Regions from separate parts of the Streptomyces sp. NBC_00576 genome, predicted to be linked through region 1. Evidence: riboswitches for the same ligand, from Rfam matches in the RefSeq annotation. Region 1 holds a riboswitch; the other holds the start of a gene.

The links. A riboswitch is a leader RNA that binds a small molecule or an ion and turns the genes downstream of it on or off. The one in region 1 is predicted to bind cyclic di-AMP.
Region 2: linked by a shared signal. The riboswitch ahead of OG734_RS11195 (M23 family metallopeptidase) and the one ahead of OG734_RS16695 (C40 family peptidase) in region 1 are both predicted to bind cyclic di-AMP.

What each region holds. Positions count from the first base shown of each region.
Region 1 covers NZ_CP107780.1:3,949,867-3,956,943, reverse strand. The annotation lists gene OG734_RS16710 (response regulator transcription factor) at 1-774, shown strand, start outside; gene OG734_RS16705 (C40 family peptidase) at 791-1,918, opposite strand; gene OG734_RS16700 (hypothetical protein) at 2,415-2,768, shown strand; gene OG734_RS16695 (C40 family peptidase) at 2,796-3,992, opposite strand; cyclic di-AMP (ydaO/yuaA leader) riboswitch at 4,001-4,174, opposite strand; gene pcrA (DNA helicase PcrA) at 4,560-7,077, shown strand, end outside.
Region 2 covers NZ_CP107780.1:2,691,085-2,698,161, reverse strand. The annotation lists gene OG734_RS11210 (DNA gyrase/topoisomerase IV subunit A) at 1-1,354, opposite strand, end outside; gene OG734_RS11205 (M16 family metallopeptidase) at 1,625-3,019, shown strand; gene OG734_RS11200 (M16 family metallopeptidase) at 3,016-4,404, shown strand; cyclic di-AMP (ydaO/yuaA leader) riboswitch at 4,620-4,788, shown strand; gene OG734_RS11195 (M23 family metallopeptidase) at 4,801-5,595, shown strand; gene OG734_RS11190 (GntR family transcriptional regulator) at 5,784-6,479, shown strand; gene OG734_RS11185 (HPr family phosphocarrier protein) at 6,652-6,933, opposite strand.

The DNA.
Region 1 (7,077 bases):
GGTTCGGCGGAGTCGGCCGAACCGACAGCGACTGCCGAACCGACAGCATCTGCCGAGGCCGCACAGGCAGGCGGGCCTGCCGTCGGCGGCGGTGACAGTGGTGACGCGGGCGGGCGGCGGGTGCGTGTGGTTCTCGTCGACGATCACCGCATGTTCCGTACGGGCGTTCAGGCGGAGATCGGGCAGACCGAGCGGACCGGGGTCGAGGTGGTCGGCGAGGCCGCCGATGTCGACCAGGCGGTCACCGTCATCACCGCCACCCGCCCGGAGGTGGTCCTCCTCGACGTCCATCTGCCGGGCGGTGGCGGCGTCGAAGTCCTGCGCCGCTGCGCCCCGTTGATGGCCGACGCCGAGCGGCCGGTTCGCTTCCTGGCGCTGTCCGTCTCGGATGCCGCGGAGGACGTCATCGGCGTGATCCGCGGCGGCGCACGCGGATACGTCACGAAGACGATCACCGGCGCGGACCTCGTCGACTCCGTCTTCCGCGTCCAGGACGGCGACGCCGTGTTCTCGCCGCGGCTCGCCGGGTTCGTCCTGGACGCGTTCGCGTCCACGGATGCCCCGCCGGTGGACGAGGACCTCGACCGCCTCACTCAGCGCGAGCGTGAGGTACTGCGGCTGATCGCCCGGGGTTATGCGTACAAGGAGATCGCCAAGCAGCTCTTCATCTCCGTGAAGACGGTCGAGTCGCATGTGTCGGCGGTACTCAGGAAGCTCCAGTTGTCGAACCGGCACGAGTTGACGCGGTGGGCCACGGCACGGCGCCTCGTCTAGGTAGGCCCGCCTGGCCTCATGCCACCCTCGTGGCGCCCGCGAACGGCATCTCGTCCAGAGGCGCCACCCGTACCGGTGCCGAAGGGTTAGGGGCGTGGATCATCTGGCCGCGCCCCACGTAGATGCCCACATGACTGATGCCCGAGTAGAAGAACACCAGGTCGCCAGGGAGGAGTTCGGACTGTGAGACACGCTGGCCGGCGTTGATCTGGGCGTACGTGGTGCGGGGCAGGGAGATTCCCGCGTTGCGGTAAGCGGCCTGCATGAGGCCCGAGCAGTCGAAAGCGTCCGGGCCGGTGGCGCCCCACACGTAGGGGCTGCCGAGCTTCTGGTAGGCGTAGGAAACAGCCGCCGCCGCACGCGAGTTGGGTGCCTGTGCCACGCCGGAGGTCCCGGCAGCGCCGGACATCCCGGGGGCGTCGGCGGCTCCAGCTGCCCCCAGTTCCTCCCGCACACTCCCCGACGACCGTGACGCATGCCCACCGCCCCAGCCCGCGCCACCACTTCTGCCGTCCGCCGTGAGCCGGGCGCGTTCCTCCGCGCTGAGGCGGGCCAGTAGTTGGCGGGCCTCGCCCAGCTTGCCCGTCACGGTCTTCTTGTGGCGGTTCAGTTCGGCCTGACGAGATTTGAGGGTGGTCAGTTCGACGTGGGCGGCTCCACGGAGCTGCTCGATCTCCCGCAGTTGTTTGCGTACGCCGGCCACGTTCGACGCCTGTCTGCTGCCCGCCCGTTCGGCGAACGCGGCGCCGTCCAGATAGCCGTCGGGGTCGTCGGAGAGGGCGAGTTGCAGTGCGGGGTCGAGCCCGCCGGAGCGGTACTGTGCCGCGGCCGTCGAACCCAGTGCCTCCCGCGCGGAGTTGAGTCGCTCCTCCCTGCGCGCCGCCTCGTCCCGCAGGTTCTCCAGCCGTCGCTCCGCTCGCTGGGCCTTCTCCTTCGAGCCGTTGTACTTCTCGGTGGCGACCTCCGCCTCCTCGTACAGCTTGTTCACCTTGGCTTCGACCTGCGCCGGTGTCAGCTGTGGCTCGGCGTAACCGACACCGTCGAAGCCGGTCGCCGTCGCCGCGCCCGCGAGGGCGATCGTCGCGGCGGTGCGGGCCGTATGGCCGTTGAGCGAGCGCTGTCGGGGCTTGCGGTGCGCTGCCACCGGGGCGTCACGTCCTTTCGTACGACCGCCACTACGACGACCGCCGGACGGCTGCCTGGGAAGCGGACCCAGGAGGGCGGTTGCGCGTCCGGCGACGGTCCGCACAGGGGGAGCGGTCCGCCGCCGGACTTTCTCGGCGGTGGTGTCCGACTGCCGCCCCTGGCCCGGGCGACGGTGGGGAGCCGGCCACCTGGTGGAGGACGCTAAACGTGGTCTGTCGTGGGGGTAACGCCATGTACGGAACTGGCGTGAGCCGACCGCCGGGTGACCGCATACGACCGTGATCCAGGTCCGGCGTCGCCGCCTTCGCGCAGAGGGCTGACCGAAGGAGAGATTTGCGGGGCACGTGGGGGTGACAGGGTGCTATGGGGTGCATATATGCGAGATCTCCGAGCGCCTCGCGAACGACGAACGACGAACGCTGAACGCCTGGCGAACGCCGTGCGCCCATCCCGGTGTCATGCGGCGTGGGTGCCTCTGACTAGGCTCCGGGCTCATGGACGTACTCATCCATCTCTTCGTCGGCCTGCACATCATTGGCATCGCCTCGCTCCTGGGCGGGTTTCTCACCCAGATGAAGGCGATGGGGCAGGGCACGGCCCGCTTCGTGCCGGCGATGCTCCACGGTGCGTTCACCATGCTGGTCACCGGTGTCGCCCTGGTGGGCCTCAACCAGGCCGACGACCAGACGGTCAACAACGTCAAGATCGGCGTGAAGCTGGCCCTGCTGATCGTGATCCTCGGCCTCGTCTATGTGAAGCGGGACGACGAGAGCGTGGACAAGCGGCTGTTCGGTCTGGTGGGTCTGTTCACCACGGCGAACATCTTCATCGCCGTGCTCTGGACCTGACCCGGTCGAACCTCCCGCCTCCGTGCTTCAGGCCGGGCGCACCACGCTGTGGATCGTGGACTCACCGTCGTAGAAGATCGATTCCTCGCGGACGTACGCACCCGGCTTCGGGGCGTGGATCATCATGCCGTTGCCGATGTAAAGGCCGACGTGGCTGATGTCTTCGTAGAAGAAGACCAGGTCACCGGGCTGGATGTCGGAGAGGGAGACCGTCGTGCCTGCGTTCACCTGGTCGTAGGTGGTGCGCGGGAGGGTGACTCCGGCGGCCCGCCAGGCGGCCTGCGTGAGACTCGAACAGTCGTACGAGTCGGGGCCGGTCGCGCCCCAGACGTACGGTTTGCCGACCTGTGCGCGTGCGAAGGCCAGGGCCTTCTCGGCCTTGGTGGCGTACGAGGAGTCGGGGACCGTCGTCGTCGAGGTGTCCGCGGAGCTGCCGCCCGTCGGCTGCGCCGCTGCTGCTGCCGCTTCCTGCCGGCGCTGCTCCGCCGCCTGCTGCTGCCGGGCGAGTTCCTGTGCCTGACGGCGGGCCTCCGCCTGCTTCTCCCGTTCGATCGCCGCGAGGCGCAGCTTCTCCTCGGCGGTGAGGCGGGAGAGCAACTGGCGGGCCTGCACGAGCTTCGTCTGGACGGCGGTCTTGGTCGTCTGCAGCTCGTCCTGGGACTCCGTGAGCGACTCGAGGCTCACGGTGGCCTCCTGGCGCTTCTGTGTCGTCTCGGCCTGCTGCGTGACGTAGTCGTCGACCGCGTCCTTCTGGCGGGCGGTCAGACGGTCCATCAGCTGGTTCTGGTCGAAGTAGTCCTGCGGGTCGTCCGCGAGCAGGAACGTCGCCGTGTCCGGAGCGGCGGATCCGGTGCGGTACTGGGCCGCGGCGAAGGAACCCAGCTCCTCGCGCGCGTCATTGAGTTTCTGGGTGCGCTGGGCCACGTCGTCCATCAGGGCGTCGACACGCCCCCGCTGCTTGGAGGTCTTCTCCTTGGCGGCGTTGTACTTGTCGGTGGCCGACTCGGCCTGGCGGTACAGGTCGCCGACCTTCGCCTCGACCTCCTCCATGCTCGGCTTGTCGTCGGACGAGGGAGCCGGGGGTGTGGAGGGTGCCGTGGGCGCGGCGTTGGCGGTCTGGGACAGCAGGGCTACGGAGGTCAGGGCCGCCGTGGCGAAGGCGGGGGTCCGTATGCCTGCTACGCGCGTTCCCGTAGGACGCGACTTGCGGTGCGACGACGCCAAGGGAGGCGACTCCTTCCACGTTCCGCCTACCGGGTTAGCTGTCGGGTTCGGGCGGGTGGTTCGGAAGGGTTGCCCTACGGTCCTTGCCCTGGAGGGCAGTCGGACCGATTCACCCCAAGTTTCGGTGGGTCCCCGGCTCCTGCCGCACATGGCGGCACGATCGGACTCGGCGGAGGCCGCGCGGCCCGGCGACGTTCGCCGGTTGGGGTCGAGCGGCCTTAAGGCACGCTAACCAACGGGTGAGGCTTCTGTGAAGGTTGATGACCGCTATGCCCGATACGTTTTTGTGACCTCGGCCCTAAACATGGCTCTGTGGAGTCGGCTAAGAAGAGTGTGTGATGAATTCTGATGATTTGCGAAGCCCGGGTCTGATCCGGGGTCCGCTGTCCGGACAGGCGTGGCCATCCGGACAGAGGTGCGGCAGCAGGAATGCGGACGTGGTCGGCAACGTCCTGATCGACGTCCCGCCCGGCGGAGGGCCGTCCTTTCACGGTCTCGGCCGATATTCGGCGGATGTTTTCGGGGTGGCGGCCGGTTGTCAGTGGGGGAGCCTAAACTCGGAGAGCGATGAGCAGCCTCTTTGACGACAGCTTCCTGGCGGACCTCCAGGGCCCTCGGGCCCGCGAGGAGGAACCCCCGCCACCGCCCGAGGACGAGCATGTGCCGGAGTCCGTTCCGGACGACCTGTTCGGCGGGAAGTTCGACGCGCCGCCGGACCGGGACGCGTACTACCGCGACGGCGCCCCGCGTCCCGTGGTGGACCCGGCCGCACTCCTGGACGGGCTGAACGAGAACCAGCGCGCGGCCGTCGTGCACGCTGACACCCCCCTGCTCATCGTGGCGGGCGCCGGCTCCGGCAAGACGCGTGTGCTCACGCACCGCATCGCGTATCTGCTGGGCGAGCGGGGCGTCCATCCCGGCCAGATCCTCGCGATCACCTTCACCAACAAGGCCGCCGGTGAGATGAAGGAGCGCGTCGAGCAACTCGTCGGCCCGCGCGCGAACGCGATGTGGGTGATGACGTTCCACAGCGCGTGCGTGCGGATTCTCCGGCGGGAGAGCAAGAGGCTCGGCTTCACCTCTTCCTTCTCCATCTACGACGCCGCCGACAGCAAGCGGCTGATGGCGCTCGTCTGCCGCGATCTGGACCTGGACCCCAAGCGCTTCCCTCCCAAGTCCTTCAGCGCGAAGATCTCCAACCTGAAGAACGAGCTGATCGACGAGGAAGACTTCGCCGCTCAGGCGAGCGACGGTTTCGAGAAGACCCTCGCCCAGGCGTACGCGATGTACCAGTCGCGGCTGCGTGAGGCCAACGCGCTCGACTTCGACGACCTGATCATGACGACGGTCAACCTGCTGCGCGCCTTCCCGGACGTCGCCGAGCACTACCGCCGCCGCTTCCGGCACGTCCTCGTCGACGAGTACCAGGACACCAACCACGCCCAGTACGCGCTCGTACGGGAACTCGTCGGCACCGCCGAGCACCCGGTGGACGTACCGCCGAGCGAGCACGACCTGCGCCCGGCCGAGCTGTGCGTCGTGGGCGACGCCGACCAGTCGATCTACGCCTTCCGGGGCGCGACGATCCGTAACATCCTCCAGTTCGAGGAGGACTACGCGGACGCGACGACGATCCTGCTCGAACAGAACTACCGCTCCACGCAGACGATCCTGAGCGCAGCCAACGCGGTCATCGAGCGCAACGAGTCCCGCCGCCCCAAGAACCTGTGGACCAACGCGGGCGCGGGCGCGCGCATCACCGGCTATGTCGCCGACACGGAGCACGACGAGGCGCAGTTCGTCGCCGACGAGATAGACCGGCTGACGGACGCGGGCAACGCGAAAGCGGGCGACGTCGCAATCTTCTACCGGACGAACGCCCAGTCCCGTGTCTTCGAGGAGATCTTCATCCGCGTCGGCCTGCCCTACAAGGTCGTCGGCGGCGTCCGCTTCTACGAGCGCAAGGAGGTCCGGGACGTCCTGGCCTACCTGCGTGTCCTCGCCAACCCGGAGGACTCGGTGCCGCTGCGCCGCATCCTCAACGTGCCCAAGCGCGGCATCGGCGACCGCGCGGAGGCGATGATCGACGCGCTGTCCCAGCGCGAGAAGATCAGCTTCGCGCAGGCGCTGAAGCGCGTGGACGAGGCGTACGGAATGGCTTCGCGGTCGGCCAACGCCGTCAAGCGGTTCAACACACTGATGGAGGACCTGAGGACGATCGTGGAGTCGGGCGCGGGCCCGGCGACCGTACTGGAAGCGGTCCTCGAACGCACGGGCTACCTCGCCGAGTTGCAGGCGTCGACCGACCCGCAGGACGAGACCCGGATCGAGAACCTCCAGGAACTCGCCGCGGTGGCCCTGGAGTTCGAGCAGGAGTCAGGAGCGGCCGCGGAGGCGGGGGAGACCGAGCAGCCCGCGGAGGGCGAGGCGCCGGCCCCGGCCGGGCTCGCCGCGTTCCTGGAGCGGGTCGCCCTGGTAGCCGACTCCGACCAGATCCCCGACGAGGACGACGACGGTTCCGGCGTCATCACCCTGATGACCCTGCACACCGCCAAGGGCCTTGAGTTTCCCGTGGTGTTCCTGACCGGCATGGAGGACGGCGTCTTCCCGCACATGCGCGCCCTCGGCCAGGCGAAGGAGCTGGAGGAGGAACGGCGGCTCGCGTACGTCGGCATCACGCGCGCGCGTGAACGGCTGTACCTGACGCGGTCGTCGCTGCGCAGCGCGTGGGGGCAGCCCTCGTACAACCCGCCTTCGCGTTTCCTGGAGGAGATCCCGGCGGCCCATCTGGAGTGGAAGCGCACGGGTGCGATGGCTCCGGCGACGTCCTCAGGTCCGGCCTCCGGGGTGGCGTCGTCGTTTTCGTCGTTGGCGTCCTCGCGTTCGCGCTCCGCGGGCGCGGGCGCGTCCGGCTTCGCCACGCGCCGGGGCGGTGCCGAGAAGCCGGTCGTCGCGCTGGCCGTGGGGGACAGGGTCACGCACGACCAGTTCGGTCTGGGCACCGTGGTGGGCGTCAAGGGCACGGGCTCGAACGCCGAGGCGACGGTCGACTTCGGCGAGGAGAAGCCGAAGCGGCTGCTGCTGC
Region 2 (7,077 bases), 1.3 Mb from region 1:
CCAGCTCGATACGGTCGAACCGGGTCAGCCGGCGCAGCGGGGTGTCCAGGATGTACTGCGTCTGGATCTCCGAGAGGGAGAACCGCTCCATCAGGCGTTCCTTCGCCTGCGCGGAGTTGTCGCTGGAGCGGATCAGCCGAATGACCTCGTCGATGTCGACGAGCGCGGTGAGCAGGCCCTCGACCAGGTGCAGCCGGTCGCGGCGCTTGCTGCGGCGGAACTCCGATCGACGCCGTACGACCTCGAAGCGGTGGTCGAGATAGACCTCCAGGAGCTCCTTGAGGCCGAGAGTGAGGGGCTGGCCGTCCACCAGCGCCACGTTGTTGATACCGAAGGACTCCTCCATCGGCGTCAGCTTGTAGAGCTGCTCCAGGACCGCTTCCGGCACGAAACCGTTCTTGATCTCGATGACCAGGCGCAGGCCGTGGCTGCGGTCGGTGAGGTCCTTGACGTCGGCGATGCCCTGGAGCTTCTTCGAGCCGACCAGGTCCTTGATCTTGGCGATCACCTTTTCCGGGCCGACCGTGAAGGGCAGTTCGGTGACGACCAGGCCCATGCGGCGTGGGGTCACGTTCTCCACCGCCACCGTCGCGCGGATCTTGAACGTGCCGCGGCCCGTCTCGTACGCGTCCCTGATCCCGGCGAGACCGACGATCCGGCCACCGGTGGGCAGGTCGGGGCCCGGGACATGCCGCATCAGGGTGTCGAGGTCGGCGGCCGGGTAGCGGATGAGGTGACGGGCGGCCGAGATGACCTCGCCGAGGTTGTGCGGCGGCATGTTCGTGGCCATACCGACGGCGATGCCCGACGCGCCGTTCACCAGCAGGTTCGGGAAGGCGGCGGGCAGCGCCACCGGCTCCTGTTCCTGCCCGTCGTAGTTGGGGGCGAAGTCGACCGTGTCCTCTTCGATCGACTCCGTCATCAGGGACGTCGCGTCGGCCATGCGGGCCTCGGTGTACCGCATGGCGGCCGGCGGGTCGTCGTTGCCCAGCGAACCGAAGTTGCCGTGGCCGTCGACCAGCGGCACGCGCATGGAGAACGGCTGGGCGAGACGCACCAAGGCGTCGTAGATCGACGAGTCGCCGTGCGGGTGCAGCTTACCCATGACCTCGCCGACGACGCGGGCGCACTTCACATAGCCGCGGTCCGGGCGCAGGCCCATCTCGTTCATCTGGTACACGATGCGGCGGTGTACGGGTTTGAGGCCGTCGCGGGCGTCGGGCAGGGCTCGGGAGTAGATGACCGAGTACGCGTACTCGAGGAAGGAGCCCTGCATCTCGTCGACGACGTCGATGTCGAGGATCCGCTCCTCGAAGTCATCGGGCGGCGGGGTCTTCGTGCTGCGGCGGGCCATCGCTGCCGGCTCCTTGCTGAGACATGAACGGGATCTGACGCGGACCATTGTGGACTGCCGCACTGACAACGCGGACCAAGGCCCGTCCCTGCGGCGGTGTTGGGCGGTGGCCGCTGATGCTGAAACGTACCGCCTCCCACCCGAGGAATCTCGCTGTCGGCGTACGTCCGCCGGGAACTTCGCCAGCACTCCACACGCTTGCATACAGTGGCAGGACCGGCAGGAACAGAGCGGTTGCAACAAACCGCATCCGCGATCGAAGGGACGTACATGCCCATGGGTCACACGGCCACAGCCGAGGCAGGCTCCGGCGGCCTGACAGCGACCGAACACCGCCTCGCCAACGGGCTGCGCGTGGTGCTCTCCGAGGACCACCTGACCCCGGTCGCGGCGGTGTGCCTCTGGTACGACGTCGGGTCGCGCCACGAGGTCAAGGGCCGTACGGGCCTGGCTCACCTCTTCGAGCACCTGATGTTCCAGGGCTCGGGCCAGGTGAAGGGCAACGGCCACTTCGAACTGGTCCAGGGCGCGGGCGGTTCGCTCAACGGCACCACCAGCTTCGAGCGCACCAACTACTTCGAGACCATGCCCACCCACCAGCTGGAGCTCGCCCTCTGGCTGGAGGCCGACCGCATGGGCTCGCTGCTCGCGGCCCTCGACGACGAGTCCATGGAGAACCAGCGGGACGTCGTCAAGAACGAGCGCCGGCAGCGCTACGACAACGTGCCGTACGGGACGGCGTTCGAGAAGCTGACCGCCCTCGCCTACCCGGAGGGCCACCCCTACCACCACACGCCGATCGGCTCGATGGCGGACCTGGACGCGGCGACCCTGGAAGACGCGCGTGCCTTCTTCCGCACGTACTACGCGCCCAACAACGCAGTTCTGTCGGTCGTCGGGGACATCGACCCCGAGGAGACGCTCGCCTGGGTCGAGAAGTACTTCGGGTCGATCGCCGGGCACGACGGCAAGCCCGCGCCGCGCTCCGGCGCCCTTCCCGACGTCATCGGCGAGCAACTGCGCGAGGTCGTCGAGGAAGAGGTCCCGGCGCGCGCGTTGATGGCCGCCTACCGGCTCCCGGAGGACGGCACGCGTGCGTGCGACGCGGCCGACCTGGCGCTCACCGTCCTCGGCGGCGGCGAGTCCTCCCGCCTCTACAACAGGCTCGTACGGCGGGACCGTACGGCGGTGGCGGCCGGGTTCGGCCTGCTGCGGCTGGCCGGAGCGCCCTCCCTGGGGTGGCTGGACGTGAAGACGTCCGCGGACGTCGAGGTGCCGGTCATCGAGGCCGCCGTCGACGAGGAGCTCGCCCGGTTCGCCGCGGAGGGACCCACGGCCGAGGAAATGGAGCGCGCCCAGGCCCAGTTGGAGCGCGAATGGCTGGACCGGCTCGGTACGGTCGCGGGCCGCGCCGACGAACTGTGCCGCTTCGCGGTGCTGTTCGGTGACCCGCAGCTCGCGCTGACCGCCGTGCAGCGGGTGCTCGACGTGACGGCCGAAGAGGTCCAGCAGGCCGCCAAGGACCGGCTGCGCCCCGACAACCGCGCGGTGCTCGTCTACGAGCCGGTCTCCGGAGAGACCGCTGAGGACGCGGATCCCCCCGAGGACCCCGAGGCCGAGGCCACGGTCGAAGCCGGCGACAAGAACGAGGAGGCGGCCAAGTGACCGAGCTCGCCACGATGGAGTTCCACCCCCAGCCCCAGGCGGGCGAGGCCAGGCCCTGGGCCTTCCCGGCCCCCGGGCGGGGCACGCTCGGCAACGGTCTGACGGTTCTGCGCTGCCACCGCCCCGGCCAGCAGGTCGTTGCCGTCGAGGTGCTCGTCGACGCCCCCTTGGAGGCCGAGCCGGCCGGTCTCGACGGCGTGGCCACGATCATGGCCCGGGCCTTCTCCGAAGGCACCGACAAGCACTCCGCCGAGGAGTTCGCCGCCGAACTGGAGCGCTGCGGCGCCACTCTCGACGCGCACGCCGACCACCCGTGTGTGCGCCTCAGCCTCGAAGTCCCCGTGTCGCGGCTCCCCAAGGCGCTCGGTCTGCTGGCCGACGCCCTCAGGGCGCCCGCGTTCTCGGACAGCGAGATCGAGCGGCTGGTGCGCAACCGGCTCGACGAGATCCCGCACGAGACGGCCAACCCGGCCCGTCGCTCCGCCAAGGAGCTGTACAAGGAGCTGTTCCCGGCGGCCTCGCGCATGTCACGGCCGCGCCAGGGCACCGAGGACACGGTCGCGAAGATCGACTCGGCCGCCGTACGCGCCTTCTACGAGAGGCACGTCCGGCCCGCCACGGCCACCGCCGTGGTCGTCGGCGACCTCACCGGCATCGACCTGGACGCGCTCCTCGGCGACACCCTGGGGGCCTGGACGGGCACGTCGGCCGAGCCGCGGCCGGTGCCGCCGGTGACCGCCGACGACACCGGCCGGGTCGTCATCGTGGACCGCCCCGGCGCCGTACAGACCCAGTTGCTGATCGGCCGCATCGGCGCCGACCGGCACGACCGTGTCTGGGCCGCCCAGGTCCTCGGCACGTACTGCCTCGGCGGCACCCTCACCTCCCGCCTGGACCGTGTCCTGCGGGAGGAAAAGGGCTACACCTACGGTGTGCGGGCGTTCGGTCAGGTTCTGCGCTCCGCCCCGGACGGCACAGGTGCCTCGCTGCTCGCCATCAGCGGCTCCTTCGACACCCCGAACACCGGTCCCGCCCTGGAGGACCTCTGGAAGGTGCTCCGCACGCTCGCGGCCGAGGGGCTCACCGACGCCGAGCGCGATGTCGCGGTGCAGAACCTGGTCGGCGTCGCACCGCTCAAGTACGAGACCGCGGCGGCCGTGGCGAGCACGCTGGCCGACCAGGTCGAGCAGCACCTGCCCGACGACTACCAGGCGACGCTGTACCGGCAGCTTGCCGCGACCGGCACCGTGGAGGCCACCGCGGCGGCGGTCAACGCCTTCCCGGTGGACCGGCTGGTGACGGTCCTCGTCGGCGACGCGGCGGCGATCGAGGAGCCCGTCCGGGCCCTCGGTATTGGCGAAGTGAGCGTCGTATCCGCGGAGTAGCGGCGCGGGCGTAAACGACAGGGGCCCGGTGACGGAAGCGTCACCGGGCCCCTCTTTGTCCATGTTGATGCGCAAGTTGCCCGTATTGATGGAGAGGTTGACGGTCTGCACTGTGGCATGCGCGACAAAACCCGTGATCGGTTTGTTGATTGAAAGAGGTCCCGCTTAGCTTCTGTCCGGCTGTTCGTCATGCAGTGCGCCGCAGCCGCGGCACCGGACAGTCATCGCCGAGTCCCCGTACGGCGCGAGCCAGGGGAGCCGGGGACCCACCATGTGCAGTCCCTGGGGTGAATCGGACGCCCGCGCGTACAGCGAGGGGGCCCGTAGGAGACCTTCCTGCTCCGAACCCGTCAGCTAACCCGGTAGGCGAGAAGGAGGGAAAGGACCAACCACTACATGGCGTTCACCCGCGCCACCGGGAAGCACCGTCGTCCCAGCCGCCCCAGCCTTGTCACCCGTACTACCGCTCGCGCAGCCGGCGTCGCGGCCCTCGCGACCACCGGCGTCGTCGGCGCCCTCGCCGCCCCGGCGCTCGCCGCGGAGTCCTCTGTCGAGCAGACCGGCCTCACCCCGGTGATCTCCATCGGTGAGTCTCTCGCCGACCAGATAGACGCGCAGGCCGCCGCCCAGGAGCAGGCCGCCGAGCAGGCCGCTGCCGAGAAGCGGATCGCGGCCGCCGAGAAGCGGGCTGCCGCCGCCGCGCAGAAGGAGGCGGAGGAACGGGTCAAGGAGGAGCGTGAGGCGAAGGCCCGTGCCGCCCGCGAGGCCGAGCGCAAGCGCCTCAACACCTATGTCGCCCCGATCTCCGGCTCGTACATCTCCACGGGCTACAAGGCGGGCGGCGCCGTCTGGTCCTCCGGCAGCCACACCGGCGTCGACTTCCACGCCGCGTCCGGCACCGCTGTCCTCGCGGTGGGCTCCGGCACCGTCGTCGAGGCCGGCTGGGGTGGCGCTTACGGCAACAACATCGTGATCAAGATGATTGATGGCACGTACACTCAGTACGGTCATCTGTCGTCCATCAACGTCTCTGTGGGCCAGACGGTCACCCCGGGCCAGGAGATCGGCCTCTCCGGGGCCACCGGCAACGTCACGGGCGCGCATCTCCACTTCGAGGCGCGCACGACCCCGGAGTACGGCTCGGACATCAACCCCGTCGCGTACCTCCGCTCGCACGGCGTGAACGTCTGACGTCTTCGCGCACCACTTGTCGTCGCCCCGGCTGCCCCAGCCGGGGCTTTCGGCGTTTCGGAGGGGCCGGTGTCCAAAAAATATCCATGGATTCCGGCCTGCCGTCGGAAATTCCGGTTCTCTGCAATAGAGTCACTGAACACACGTCAATCGTCGACGTTTCACGGGGATTAAAGCGGAGGTCGGACATGCGTATTCCGGCGCACTCGGTATGCACGGCTATCCGGGACGACATCGTCGCCGGTGTCTACGAGCGCGGCAGCCGGCTCACCGAGGAACTGCTCGCGCGCCGGTACGGCGTCTCGCGCGTCCCCGTCCGTGAGGCCCTGCGCACCCTGGAGGCCGAGGGCTTCGTGGTGACCCGGCGGCACGCGGGCGCGTGCGTCGCGGAACCCACCGAGCAGGAGGCGTCCGACCTGCTGGAGATGCGCATGCTCCTGGAGCCGCTGGGCGCCTCCCGGGCCGCCCAGCGGCGCACCGAGGCTCACCTCAAGGTGCTGCGCGGCCTGGTCAGGCTGGGCCAGGAGCGGGCCAGGAGGGGCAACAGTGAGGATCTGCGCTCCCTGGGGGGCTGGTTCCACGAGACGCTCACCCAGTCCTCCGGAAGTCATGCCCTGGCCTCGACGCTCACCCAGCTGCGGCACAAGATCGCCTGGATGTACGCGGTGGAGGCGCCTGTCAACCCGGTCGAGTCCTGGGCAGAACACGGGGCGATCGTGGACGCGGTGGCGCGCGGTGACAGTGAGCGGGCGCGGGCGATCACAGCGCTGCACACCGAGCGGGCGACCGTCGTGCACCGGCTGCGCTTTCCGGGCGGCGGAGACCGTCAGGATCGTGTGAGGACTTCGCAACATCCCGTAAACATGACGGGTCTGCGTCATTAACACGGGCGCCGTATACAAAGAGGGTTGAATTCGCGGGGGATTATTTCTGCTGCCCGTGATCGGGAATTACGAAGGGCCCGCCCGATATTCGGGCGGGCCCTTCGTCATGTGCGGATGGTGCTTTTGAAGTGGCGTATGCCGCCACCGTCAATTGAGGACCCCGGGGGGCTCCTCAGACCGTCTCGGGGAGTTCCTCGAGGCCATCGGCCACCAGCTTCGCCAGGCGGTCGAGCGCGGCTTCGGCGCCCTCCGCTTCGGAGGCGAGGACGATCTCCTCGCCGCCCTGGGCACCCAGCCCGAGGACCGCCAGCATGGAGGCCGCGTTGACGGGGTTGCCGTCGGCCTTGGCGATCGTCATGGGGACGCCGGCGGCCGTGGCCGCACGGACGAAGATGGAGGCGGGGCGGGCGTGGAGGCCCTCCGCCCAGCCGACGTTGACGCGGCGCTCAGCCATGTGATGCTGCCCTTCACTGTCTCAAGGTTGTCTAGACCATTGTTCCATAGCGTGAAGCGTGCCGGGAGGCGGGTCTGAACCCGTCCCGGAACCGCGTTCGAACCCCGGCCTGGGCCCGACTTCGGTCCCCACAGGCTGCCTCGC